2 regions of the Acidovorax sp. 107 genome follow, and region 2 is predicted to be linked to the other one. Evidence: riboswitches for the same ligand, from Rfam matches in the RefSeq annotation. Region 2 holds a riboswitch; the other holds the start of a gene.
The links. Region 2 has a riboswitch for glycine ahead of C8C99_RS12585 (D-amino acid dehydrogenase). Riboswitches for the same ligand answer to the same signal wherever they lie in the genome.

Region 1 (4,224 bases), 580 kb from region 2:
GTTCCGCGACAAGGCACACGCCCGCGCCGTGCTCGACGGTCCCATCGGCCAGGACCTGCTGTCCAAATTTGACGCCAAGGGCTTCAAGGCGCTGGCCTGGGCTGAAAACGGCTTCCGCCACATGACCAACAGCAAGCGCGACGTGAAAGAGCCCGGTGACCTCAAGGGCCTGAAGATGCGCACGATGGAGAACCCCGTGCACATTGCCGCCTACAAAGGCTTTGGCATCATCACCACGCCCATGGCCTTCCCTGAAGTGTTCACGGCGCTGCAGCAAGGCACCGTGGACGGCCAGGAGAACCCTCTGTCGGTCATCATCTCGGCCAAGTTCGACCAGGTGCAAAAGCACCTGACACTCACCGGCCACGTGTATTCGCCCTGCATCTTCGTGATGAACAAGGCAGCGTTCGACAAGCTCTCGGCAGCCGACAAGCAGGCCTTCATTGACGCTGCCAAGGAAGGCACCAAGGCCAACCGTGCACGCGTGGACGAAGACGATGCCAAGGGCGTGGCCGACCTGCGCGCCAAGGGCATGACCGTGATCGACAACGTGGACAAGGCCAAGTTTGTGGCGGCACTGGCCCCTGTGAACGCCGAGTTTGAAAAGCAGTTCGGCAAGGCTGCCATCGACAAGATTCGCGACGTCAAGTAATTTGTCTCTTTGCTATTACCTTTGCAGCTGATAACGCCCGTAGCCATTGCGCTATCGGGCGTTTTTATTCTTGAACCATCGCTAGTTCTGATCACCTCCTACCTACCCATGGTTGGCACCGCCCCATGAAAAACGTTTTTCTTACTTTTGAGCGATGGACCACCTTCATCGCCATGCTGGGCGCTTGCGCCATGCTGACGATTGCCGCGGCCCTGGGCATGTTCCAGATCGTGACCCGCTTTGTGCTGGAGCAGCCCGCAGAATGGACTGAAGTGCTGATCCGCTTCAGCCTGATCTGGATGGTGTTCCTGGCCATCCCAGCTGCGTTTCGCCAAGGGGCGATGGTTAGCGTGGATGTGCTGTATCGCTGGAGTCCACCGCGCATCAAACGGGTGCTGGACTGGGTGGTGGCACTGGCGGCACTGGCCCTCATCGGCATCATCATCTGGTACGGCTGGGACTACGCGCAACGCGGGGGGGTACAGAGCATGGCCGGGCTGGAGTCTGTGTCCATGTTTTGGGCTTACCTGGCCATGCCGGTGGGTGGTCTTTTTTGTGTAGTCGGCATCATTGGCAACCTCATTGATCCCCTGCGTATGGAACTGGAGACTGCTCAATGAGTTTGGTCATGATTTCAACGATGGTGCTGTGCTTTGCGCTCACCGTCTCGGTGGCCGTGTCCATCGGTTTGGCTTCCATCCTGGGCATCCAGGCCTCCAACGCGAACATGCTCATTTCCGTCAAGGAGATGTTCGGGGCCATCAACAAATTTCCGCTGGCAGCCATCCCCTTCTTCATCCTCGCGGGCAACCTGATGGAGACTGGCGGCATCTCGCGCCGCCTCGTGGAGTTTGCCAAGAGCATCGTGGGCGGCGTGCAGGGTGGCCTGCCCATGACCTGCGTGCTGACCTGCATGATCTTTGCGGCCGTGTCGGGCTCGTCGGTCGCCACTACGTTTGCAATTGGCGCCATCCTGATTCCTGCGCTCATCAAGCATGGCTACCCCACCAGCTACGCCGCCGCGCTGCAGGCCACCAGTGCCGAGTTGGGCGTGATCATCCCGCCTTCCATCCCGATGATCCTGTACGGTGTGAGCGCTGAGGTGTCGATTGGCGAACTGTTCATCGCGGGCTTCGGCCCCGGACTGCTCATCAGCGCTGCCCTGATGCTGTTTGTCTGGGTGTACTGCAAGTACAAGGGCTGGGGCAAAAACGACGGCGATGGGCGCATGCCCTTTGGCAAGGCCACGCTGCAGGCGGGTTGGGCGCTGCTGATGCCGGTGATCATCCTGGGCGGCATCTATGGTGGTGTGTTCACCCCCACCGAGGCATCGGCCGTCGCCGTGTTCTACGCGTTGGTGGTGGGCATCGTCATCTACCGCGAGATCAAGCTCAAGGACCTGTTCGCCATCCTGCGCAAATCTGCCATCTCATCGGCGGTGATCATGTTCATCATCGCCAACGCCGGCTTGTTTGCATTCCTCATCACGCGCGCCGGCGTGCCCGATGCCATCGGCCGCTGGCTGGAGGCGGTACTGCAGTCCCCTGCCCTCTTCTTATTGGGCGTGAACGCGGCGCTGTTCGTGATCGGCATGTTCATCGAGACCAGTGCGGCCATCATTGTGCTGGCACCCATTCTGGCGCCTGTGGCCATGCATTTCGGTGTGGACCCCGTGCACTTCGGGCTGATCATGGTGGTGAACCTGGCGCTGGGCATGATCACGCCACCATTCGGGGTGAACCTGTTCGCGGCCTGCACGGTGGCCAGAATCTCGCTGGATCGGATCATCAAGCACTTGCTGCCGTTCGTCGGCGTGATTCTGGTGTGCCTGCTGATCATCACCTATGTGCCATCGATCTCGTTGGCACTTCGGGATCTGGTCTACGCAAAGTAGTTAGAATCGCCCAGTCAGGAGAGAGTGCTCCGTCTTGTCCCCAAGGCGCGCGGCACCGCCGAAGGCGCAGGCAGCAGCCGAACGCTCAGGCAAAAGGACTGGCAACCGCCCGCAGCGATGCGGGCGTTCCCTTGCTGGAGAGAGGTGACCCCACAGAAAAGAAACTGTGTGCAGGCCATCCACCGAAGGAGCAAACCGCACGGCCAGCCAGGGCGCTGCGGTGAATCTCTCAGGTAAAGCGGACAGCAGGGCAAATCCCGTGACCACACCGTGGTCGCGGCCCCCATTTGCCCGGAGTCCGCCATGTCAGCCACCGCCCCCCTGCTCACCACGCCCCTGAACGCCCTGCACATCGAGCTGGGCGCTCGCATGGTGCCTTTTGCAGGCTATTCCATGCCCGTGCAATACCCCGCTGGCCTGATGGCCGAGCATGTGCACACCCGCACTGCCGCCGGCCTGTTTGACGTGTCGCACATGGGCCAGCTCAAGCTGATCGGTGCCGATGCGGCGGCGGCGTTTGAAACCCTGATGCCCGTGGATGTGATCGACCTGCCCGTGGGCAAGCAGCGCTACGGCCTGCTTTTGACCGACGAAGGCACGGTCATTGATGACCTGATGTTCTTCAACCAGGGCGTGGTGGATGGCGAGCCCACCCTTTTTGTTATCGTCAACGGCTCCTGCAAAGTGGGCGACATTGCCCATATCCAGGCCCGCATCGGCCAACGCTGCAAGGTGGTGCCCATGCCCGACCACGCCCTGCTCGCGCTGCAGGGCCCACAGGCCGTCACCGCCCTCGCCCGCCTCGCGCCCGGCGTCGAAAAGCTGGTGTTCATGACCGGTGGCGCTCTCAGCATTGCTGGCTGCGACTGCTTTGTGACCCGCAGCGGCTACACCGGCGAAGACGGCTTTGAAATCTCCGTGCCCGCCGTGCAGGCCGACGCCCTGGCCCGCGCCCTGCTGGCCCAGCCTGAAGTCAAGCCCATCGGCCTGGGCGCCCGCAACTCGCTGCGCCTCGAAGCAGGTCTGTGCCTGTACGGCAACGACATCGACACCACCACCACGCCCCCCGAAGCCGCGCTCAACTGGGCTATTCAGAAAGTGCGCCGCACCGGCGGCACGCGTGCGGGTGGTTTCCCTGGCGCCGACAAGGTGCTCGCACAGATTGACAACCCTGCCAGCCTGCCCCGCAAGCGTGTGGGTCTGGTCGCGCTGGAACGTGTGCCGGTGCGCGAGCACACCGAACTGCAGAGCACGGACGGCCAAAAGATCGGCGAAGTCACCAGTGGCCTGCTGGGCCCCACGGTGAACGAACCTGTGGCCATGGGCTACGTCACGCCCGACTTTGCAGCCATCGGCACCCGTGTCAACGCCATCGTGCGCGGCAAGCCGGTGCCCATGGAAGTGCGCGCCATGCCCTTTGTGCCCGCCAATTACTACCGCGGCTGATTTCATCAGCGAAGCGCAGAAGCTGCGCCCGCTTACATTGCAGATTCCTTTACTTTTTTCCTTTGCTTGAGGAGCTTCCCATGACGATCAAATTCTCCAAAGACCACGAGTGGATCAACGCCGCTGATGCCAACGCCTCGGTGGTGGGCATCACCGTCCACGCGCAGGACGCGCTGGGTGATGTGGTGTTTGTGGACCTGCCCGAAGTGGGCAAGAGCTTTGCCCAGGGCGA
Region 2 (4,224 bases):
CCCGACCTGGGGCCGTTTGCCTGGCGGCAGTTTGCGCTGCCCATTCGCCTGGAGGCGGGCTCCCATGTGCTGGCGAGCCGCGCCACCGACACGGCAGGCAATGTGCAGGCCGAGCAGCGCGAAGAAAACCTGGGCGGCTACAACAACGCCAGCTGGCGCGACCACGCCGTCACCGTCTCCGTGGCCTGACATGGGTGGGTGCAACCGAGCGCGCCGCGTCGCAGCGGCGTTGTGGGCCGCTGGCGCCTGTGCGTCGGCCTGGGCCGCCGACCCGGCCGAACTGGCGCGCGGCAAGGAGCTGTTTACCAAGATCCAGCCCGCCTGCGCCGTGTGCCACACGCTGCAGGCGGCGGGCGCCGAGGGGCAGGTGGGCCCGGTGCTGGATGAGCTGAAGCCCGACGCAGGCCGTGTGCTGCGCGCGCTCAAGGGGGGCATTGGCGCGATGCCCTCGTATGCCGAGCGCATGAGCGAGAAGGACATGCAAGCTGTGGCGCAGTTTGTGGCGCACGCCACAGGCGCGGCCAAGTAGGCGCAGGCTTTCGCGTCGGTTGCAGCGCTCCCTCGCTACAACCGCGCGATGCTTCAGGCAGCTGTGCGCGAAGGCACCAGCGTCGCTCCCGCCGCACGTCCTTGCAAACCCTGGAACGCAAAGTCCACCTCGGGCACGCGGCCGCTCACGATGTCGGCCAGCGCCTTGCCAGAGCCGCAGGCGTGCGTCCAGCCCAGCGTGCCGTGGCCGGTGTTGAGGAACAGGTTGCCCACCTTCGTCTTGCCGATCAGCGGCACGTTGCTGGGTGTGGCGGGGCGCAGGCCGCTCCAGAACTGCGCCTGGGTCGCGTCGCCCGCGCCGGGGAACAGCTGCTCCACGCGCCGCACGATGGCCTCGCAGCGCACCTGGTTCAGGTGGCGGTCATAGCCGTTCAGCTCGGCCGTGCCCGCGATGCGCAGGCGGTCGCCGCCCCGTTCGCTGGTGTAGCGCGAGAACACCAGCTTGAATTCATCGTCCGTCAGGCTCACCTGGTGTGCCTTGGCCGCGTCCTTCACCGGCATGGTCACCGAGTAGCCCTTGGCCGGGTAGATGGGCAGCGGGATGCCCAGCGGCTGCGCCAGCAGCGGGCTGAACGAGCCCATGGCCAGCACAAACGCATCGCCGCGCACACGTTCGAAGCGGCCTTCGGCATTGGTCACTTCCACATGGTCGATGCGACCACCTGCCTCGCGCAGCGCGGTGATGTGGTGGCCCATGCGGAACTGCACGCCCGCCGCTTCGCACAGCTTGGCCAACTCGCGCGTGAACTGGTTGGCGTCGCCGGATTCGTCTTCTGCCGTGTAGGTGGCACCGGCCAGCTGCGGGCGGATGTGGGCCAGCGCAGGCTCGATGCGCACGGCCTCGTCAGCGCTGATGACCTGGCGCTCGCAGCCCAGCGCACGCATCTGCTCGGCCGGGGCCAGGGCTCCGTCAAATTCCTTTTGGTTGGTATAGAAGTGCAGGATGCCTTGCGTGCGCTGGTCGTATTGGATGCCGGTGGCCGCGCGCAGCTGCTGCAGCGTGTCGCGGCTGTAGGTGCCCAGGCGCACGATCTGCTCGATGTTGTGGCGCGTGCGCGCGGGCGTGCAGTTGCGCAGGAAGGACAGGCCCCACAGCCACTGTCGCATGTCGGCGCGCAGGCGGAAGAGCAGGGGGGCGTCTTCCTTGCCCAGCCATTGCAGCACCTTGAGCGGTGCGCTGGGGTTGGCCCAGGGCTCGGCGTGGCTCACCGAGATCTGGCCGCCGTTGGCAAAGCTGGTCTCGGCGCCGGGCGAGCCCTGGCGGTCGATGACGGTCACTTCGTGGCCAAGTTGAGAGAGGAAATAAGCCGAAGTCACGCCGAGCAAGCCGGCGCCCAAAACGATCACGCGCATGATTTTCAAAGCCTTTCTGGGCTCTGGCGCTAGAACAATATGCGCTTGCAGCTATGAATTAAATAGCGTGCAGCTGGCGCATGAATGCCCTAGCTGCCGCTCCCCCTGTCCTTGGTACCTGAGAGATTCACCGCTACCCACCCGGGCTGCGGCTTGCTCCTTCGGTGCGCTTCGCGTTGCGCGAGGCGGCTCTCCAGACGGCTTTGATGAATGGTGCAGTACGGGACCTGAGCGTGTATGGGAGTTTGCGCCTTCGGTGCAGCGGCGGCCGGTGGCTGCCGTGCTCTCCTGCGAGGCCGATTCTATGGGGCAAGCCTGTGCGCCGGATCAACTGCGGCGGCTAATGGGGCGCAATCGTTGCTGATGGAGCGGGGCGGGATCGATGGGGCAAGGTGCCGATAATTCCGCCGACCCCTTGCACCACGGAGAGTTTTGCCATGTCCCCCACCGCTTTGGACCCTGCCGCCAGCGCCGCCGTCATCACCCAGGCCCGGGAAGGGCGCACGCCTCGCCCGCTGGACTTCCCCGCAGGGCTGCGCCCGCGCGATGCCGCCGAGGCCTATGCCGTGCAAGACGCGGTGGTGCGTGCACGCGGGCCCATCGCTGGCTGGAAGGTCGGGGCTGCATCGCCCCAGGCCCAACCGGCACGCGCCGCGCTCACCCGCGATTCGGTGTGGGTGGCTGCAGCGAGCGAGCCCGTGTTGCTGGCTGCATCTGGTTTTGCCGTGATGGGGGTGGAGGCGGAACTGGTCTACGAACTGGGGGCCGACCTGCCCGCCCGCGCCACCCCCTACAGCGCCGCCGAGGTGCTGGCGGCCGTGGTGTCGGTGCGTGCTGCCATCGAGGTGTGCGATACGCGGTTTGCCGCCTGGGCGCAGCAGGGCGAGTGGAGCCGCCTGGCGGACCAGGCCTGCCATGGGGCGCTGATCGTGGGGTCCGGCACAGACGCTGTGGGAGCGGTCCAGCCCCTGGTGCAAGGAGTGACGCTGTCCGTGAACGGGTCGGCGGCCGTGCAGCATGCCGCCTGGGGCAACCCGGCAGGCGACCCGGTGCGTCTGCTGGTGTGGCTGGCCAATGAAGGCGCACGCAGCCTGGGGGGGCTGCGTGCGGGGCAGTGGGTGACCACAGGCTCGTGCACAGGCACGGTGCTGGTGGCGCCGGGTTCCGAGGTGGTGGCAGACTTTCCGGGCCTGGGGCGGGCGGTGTTGCACCTGCGCTAAGTGCGCAGGGCCTTGCGCCCTGCCTCGCCAGCGGTGCGTCGATCAGTTGCGGCGCGGATTGTCAGGCTGGTGGTCGCGGCGGTTGGGCACGCCGTCGCCATCGCGGTCCCGGTCGTTGCGGTTGACGATGCCATCGCCGTCGCGGTCCCAGCCACCCCGGTGCAGCTCCCAGCGACCATCGCGCTGGTCCCACTGAGGGGCACGGTAGCGGTAGCCGGGCCGTACTTTTTCAAAGTGGCCTTGCACCCATACGTGGCGGTGGCCCCGCCAGTCCCAGTACCCGGGCACCCACACCTGGCCCCTGCGGGCGTGCGGGACGGCCTCGCGGCGGGGCGGTGGCGGAGCCGGGATGACGACGCCCGGCTGCACGATGACGGTGGTCTGGGTGGCAACCTGTGCCTGTGCCGGGGCGGTGGTGCCCAGCAGGGCCGCCAGGGCGAGTGCCGAGGCGGTGAGGGTCTGGCTAAAAAGGGAAGTGGTGGTCATGGTGAAACTCCTGGTGGTAGGGGCCCTGGCTCAGGCCGAGAGGGGGGTGCCGGTGGAGCCAGAGGGGGCCGGGTATTGCGCCTTTGGGGCCCATCGTTGCCGATGGGCGCATGGGCATTTGTCCGCGGGTCTGCGCGGGTGGGGGTGGTGCGGGCCGCAGGCCCCCGCTTTGCGCTGCGGGGTGACCGAGGGGGCTTAGCGGCGGTACGGGTTGTCCGGGCGCTGGTCATAGCGGTTGGGCACGCCGTCTCCGTCGCGGTCACGGTCGTGGCGGTTCGGTACACCGTCGCCATCGCGGTCCCAGCCGCCGCCCTGCATGTCCCAGCGGCCGCCTTTCTCGACCCAGCGGGGCTCGCGGTAGTGATAGCCCGGGCGGGCCTTCACCCAGTAGCCCTGCATCCACACATGGCGGTGGCCGCGCCACTCCCAGTGGCCGGGCACCCACACCATGCCGCGGCGCGGGTGGGGCGCCACCTCGTAGCGGGGTGGGGGCGGTGCCTGGTACTGCACGAGCACCGGAGCGGGTTGCTGATAGACGGGCGTGCCAGCCTGGATGACGACGGTGGCGCTGGTCTGCGCCTGCGCCGCGCTTGCGGCGCCCAGCGACAGCAGGGCG

Region 1: another riboswitch for glycine. It lies ahead of gcvT (glycine cleavage system aminomethyltransferase GcvT); the one in region 2 lies ahead of C8C99_RS12585 (D-amino acid dehydrogenase).

What each region holds. Positions count from the first base shown of each region.
Region 1 covers NZ_QBTZ01000001.1:2,112,818-2,117,041, forward strand. The annotation lists gene C8C99_RS09945 (TRAP transporter substrate-binding protein) at 1-652, shown strand, start outside; gene C8C99_RS09950 (TRAP transporter small permease) at 778-1,272, shown strand; gene C8C99_RS09955 (TRAP transporter large permease) at 1,269-2,546, shown strand; glycine riboswitch at 2,552-2,657, shown strand; glycine riboswitch at 2,671-2,802, shown strand; gene gcvT (glycine cleavage system aminomethyltransferase GcvT) at 2,850-3,992, shown strand; gene gcvH (glycine cleavage system protein GcvH) at 4,073-4,224, shown strand, end outside.
Region 2 covers NZ_QBTZ01000001.1:2,688,796-2,693,019, reverse strand. The annotation lists gene C8C99_RS12595 (sulfite oxidase) at 1-189, shown strand, start outside; gene C8C99_RS12590 (cytochrome c) at 191-529, shown strand; gene C8C99_RS12585 (D-amino acid dehydrogenase) at 583-1,902, opposite strand; glycine riboswitch at 1,998-2,109, opposite strand; gene C8C99_RS12580 (2-keto-4-pentenoate hydratase) at 2,340-3,122, shown strand; gene C8C99_RS12575 (YXWGXW repeat-containing protein) at 3,165-3,608, opposite strand; gene C8C99_RS12570 (YXWGXW repeat-containing protein) at 3,804-4,224, opposite strand, start outside.